Regions from separate parts of the Tritonibacter sp. SIMBA_163 genome, predicted to be linked through region 1. Evidence: riboswitches for the same ligand, from Rfam matches in the RefSeq annotation. Region 1 holds a riboswitch; the other holds the start of a gene.
The links. Region 1 has a riboswitch for FMN ahead of R0J92_RS07050 (DMT family transporter). Riboswitches for the same ligand answer to the same signal wherever they lie in the genome.

Region 2: another riboswitch for FMN. It lies ahead of R0J92_RS10235 (6,7-dimethyl-8-ribityllumazine synthase); the one in region 1 lies ahead of R0J92_RS07050 (DMT family transporter).

Annotation. Positions count from the first base shown of each region.
Region 1 covers NZ_JAWJBP010000003.1:28,531-30,729, reverse strand. Annotated here, with positions in the region: gene R0J92_RS07055 (esterase-like activity of phytase family protein) at 1-648, shown strand, start outside; FMN riboswitch at 849-984, shown strand; gene R0J92_RS07050 (DMT family transporter) at 1,075-1,968, shown strand; gene R0J92_RS07045 (TetR/AcrR family transcriptional regulator) at 1,948-2,199, opposite strand, start outside.
Region 2 covers NZ_JAWJBP010000004.1:289,755-291,953, forward strand. Annotated here, with positions in the region: gene R0J92_RS10225 (ROK family protein) at 1-128, shown strand, start outside; gene R0J92_RS10230 (DUF6522 family protein) at 246-530, shown strand; FMN riboswitch at 838-969, shown strand; gene R0J92_RS10235 (6,7-dimethyl-8-ribityllumazine synthase) at 1,042-1,479, shown strand; gene R0J92_RS10240 (iron-containing alcohol dehydrogenase) at 1,480-2,199, shown strand, end outside.

The DNA.
Region 1 (2,199 bases):
CTGGACGGCAACGGCGGCTTCTACGTCGCCTCCGAAGGACGCACCGAGCGCGCCATTCCGCATGCGATCTACCACGTCACCAAGGACGGTCTGATCAAGACCAACAAGGGCGAGATCACCATCCCGCCGGCCCTGATGAACGTCGAGAAGCGGTTTGGCTTTGAAGGCATCACCAAGGTGGGCGACACCCTGTGGATGGCCGTTCAGCGCGAATGGAAGGATGACCCCAAGAACCTCGTGAAACTGGTCTCCTACAATATCGAGACCAAGGAATGGGGCGCGGTGCACTACCCCAAGGCCGAGCCGGACACCGGCTGGGTGGGTCTGTCGGAAATTACGGCACATGGTGACTACGTCTACATCATCGAACGCGACAACCAGAACGATCACCGTGCGGTCACCAAGAAGATCTACCGCGTCGCCCTCTCCGAGATGGTACCTGCTCCGCTCGGCGGCGAGCTGCCGATTGTGACCAAAGAAGAGGTTCGCGACCTGCTGCCGGATCTGAAATCCACCGGCGGTTATGTGCTCGACAAGGTCGAAGGTCTCGCGATCCTGGAAGACGGCACAGCCTGGGTCTCCACCGACAACGACGGCGTCGACGACAGCTCTGGCGAAACCATGTTCTGGTCCTTCAAGGTCGAATAACACCTCGATCACGATCTGACATTGGAGGGGCCCGGACGGGCCCCTCTTTTTGTGTCAAACGTGCTTCTCAAGGGCCTTGCCCCTCTGACCCTGCGGGCCATTCACCCCAGGATATTTGTGGTCAGAAGAAGGATCGGTCGGAAAACACCGGCGAACGGGCGCGAAGGGGCTTTGTTTTGCGCGCTGGCAAGGGTACGAAGCCCTATTCTCAGGGCAGGGTGAAACTCCCTACCGGTGGTTACAGCCCACGAGCGGCCTTTGCCCATGGCGAAGGTGTCAGCAGACCCGGCGCAATTCCGGGGCCGACGGTCACAGTCCGGATGGAAGAGAATGGAGAGACCCGTGCCGCCGCCTGTGAACAGGGGGAGTCTGGGTCTGTTCGTCTGCCTTGGGTCACATGCGTGCTGAGGAAAGGACGAAACGCAGATGACTCAAACCCTCCCCACCCCGCTCAAGGCGGCTGGCCTGATGGTCCTCGCCGGAGCCTGTTTTGCGCTAGTCAACATTGGACTGCAATCGGCCACCATGCTGCATGGCGCATCGGCCCCCACGGTGACCTTCTGGCAATATCTGATCGCGCTGCTGTTCTACATCCCGTGGATCTGGCGCAACCGGCTGGCTGTTCTGACCACGCGGCAAATCCTTGCCCATGTCCTGCGTGTGGCGCTGGCGGTTGGCGGCGTGCAGCTCTGGACACTGGGGCTCGCGCATGTGCCGATCTGGCAGGCCATCGCCCTGATCCTGCTGTCGCCCTTCTTTGTCACCATCGGCGCGGGGCTGGTCCTGCGCGAGGAGGTCTCGCTTCAGCGCTGGGGCGCGGTGATTGTCGGCATCATCGGCGGCATGGTGATCCTGTCGCCCTGGTCGGATCATTTTCAGATCGCGGCACTTCTGCCGGTGGCGGCAGCTGCCCTCTGGGCTGCCAGTTCGGTGGTGACCAAGCAGTTGACCCATCGCGACAGCACCGAGACTGTGACGATCTACCTGCTGCTTCTACTAAGCCCCGCCAATGCGCTGCTTGCGGTCGGCAGCGGTTTTACTCTGCCCGAGGGCACGCTCTGGCTGGTGATCGGGGCAGGGTTGCTGACGGCGCTGGCGCAGCATACGTTGGTGCGGGCCTATACGCTGGCGGATGCGGCCTTCCTTCAGCCCTTCGACCATCTGAAACTTCTGTTCAATGTCGGTCTTGGGGCGCTTGTGTTTGGCTTCCTGCCGGACGGCAACATGTGGCTCGGCACCGCGCTGATCCTGGTGGCCAGCGCCTATCTGCTGTCGCATGAGGTGCGGACGAGGCCCGGTTCAGCCGCGCAGGGTGCCTGAGACAAGCTCAGCCAGCATCACCGCATTCTGGTCGCGCGCGCCATCGTGGGCGGCGCGGCCAAACATTACCTCCAGCGAGGTGCTGGTGGTCTCCATGAGGGAGGCGGCCCCCAGAAGCTGCGTCACCACAACCAACGCGCGCGGCATGCCTGCATCCTGCCAGCGTTGCGTGGCCTGCACCGTCGCCACCAGCCCCTCGAACAGTGTATGAAGCGATGGTCCCGCCTTGGC
Region 2 (2,199 bases), on a different contig from region 1:
GACCTGATCGAGAGCGGCAGATCCTGGTTGGTCTCTCGGATCCCTGGACCGTGGCGCTTGGGGCGGCTGCCGAACCGATCAGCCGGAGTTTCGATCCAAAATATGCCGCCTTGCTAAAATCAGGTTGAGCGGCGCGATGCCGTGCAGGCGTGCGCTTTAACTTATGAAATGTCAGAGTATCATTGCGCATCGCTTCCACGCAGGCGACGACGCGCGCGTCGCCCATCGCGACAAGGAGATCAGACATGACAGAGGTATCGATGTCCGAGGCAGGGGTTGTTGTTGATGCAACTCTTGTTGCCAAGGCATTCGGGATTGCGCCGGACGTGGTGCGGCAAGAAATGCGCGACGGCACCATCACAAGTCAGAGCGAGACCGGCGTCGCAGAGGATGCAGGGCGCATGCGGGTGACGTTCTATCGTGCGGACCGGGCGTTCCGGCTGGTGATTGCCGAGACTGGGGAGATCCTGTCGCGCGCGACATTCCCGGTGCTCGCCCGTCGCCGTTCCGCACCGCCTGATGTGGACTAATTGCTCTGCAATCATTCCCGAAAGGCCTCTGTGTGGTGGCGCAACGGGCGACACCAAGCATCTCGCCCCGCTGAATGACCGAGATGTATCGAGGGCGCTCCCCTCTGACTAATGCACGATAGATATGGCTTTTTTGGGGGGGGAGCCAGAGCAGAGACTGGCGGGTGATCCTGCAAATTGCCGAGAGCATCACGGTCCAAGTGCCGCATATAGATACTGGCGTGATCAGATCAGGCGCCCGTGACCTCTGAATTTTGCGGTCCGTTTTCGGAGGGCTTGTCTTCGAGGGCAAAACCCGCCATGAGGATTTTGTTCTCAGGGCGGGGTGAAATTCCCCACCGGCGGTGACAGCCCGCGAGCGCCTGCCATGTGGCAGGGTCAGCAGATACCGGTGGAATTCCGGAGCCGACGGTTAAAGTCCGGATGGTAGAGAACCAGTCGCAGGTGGCCAGGGCCCCTGTGGCCGGGTACGAAATGCCTTGGGACCATTTGAACAAGACAGGATGGTTCTATGACTGACACACTCAAAATCGCCTTCGTGAAGGCCCGCTGGCACAGCGATATCGTCGATCAATCTTTGGTCGGCTTAAATGCACGTCTGGAGGCGGCGGGACGGGCCGCAGAGGTGAATACCTTTGACGTGCCCGGGGCCTTTGAAATGCCACTGCTGGCCAAGAGGCTGGGGGCGAGTGGCAAATACGACGCGGTGGTCTGTGCGGCGCTTGTTGTCGATGGCGGTATTTATCGCCATGATTTTGTTGCCGCCAGCGTGGTCGAGGGATTGATGCGCGCGCAGATGGATACCGGAGTGCCGGTGTTCTCCGTGTCGCTGACGCCGCATCATTTCCAGCCGAGCGAAGAGCATCTGGGCTTTTACCACCAGCATTTCGTCAAGAAGGGCGAAGAAGCGGCCAATGCCGTGATGATGATCGCGGATCTGGAGGTCTGAATGTCCGGGGAATTGCCTGCATTTGCGTTTGCCACCGCCGGAGCCATTCGTTTTGGACGGGGCGAGGCACTCCGGGCGGTTCCCGATATGGCCGCGCTGGGCAGCCGCATCCTGCTGGTGACCGGCGCGACTGTGCAGCGGGCGGCATGGCTTGTCTCTGCCTTGCAGAGCGCGGGTTGCGTCGTCACGCTTTGTCCAACGGCGTCGGAGCCGGATGTTGACATGATTTCCGCCGGCGTCGAGCTGGCACGCGCGAAGGGTGCCGAGGCCGTGGTTGCGCTGGGCGGTGGCGCGGCGATCGATGCGGGCAAGGCAATTGCTGCATTGGTGCCGGCGTCCCGGCCATTGATCGACCACCTCGAAGTGGTCGGGCAGGGGCTGCCGCTGGATCACGCGCCATTGCCGTTTGTGGCGATCCCGACCACCGCAGGCACCGGAGCAGAGGTTACGCGCAACGCGGTGATCGCGGTGCCCGAGGTGCAGCGCAAGGTCAGCCTGAGGGATGCACGGATGTTGCCACGCATTGCGGTTGTGGATCCCAGCCTGAGTGACGGCTGTCCGCGCCATGTCACATTGGCCTCAGGGTTGGATGCAATCACGCAGGTGATCGAGCCCTACATCTGCACACGCGCCAATCCAGTGACCGACGCGCTGTGCCGGGCCGCAATTCCGGCCGGGCTGAAGGCACTGCCGCGCCTGCTGGTGGGCGAGGACGCCGCA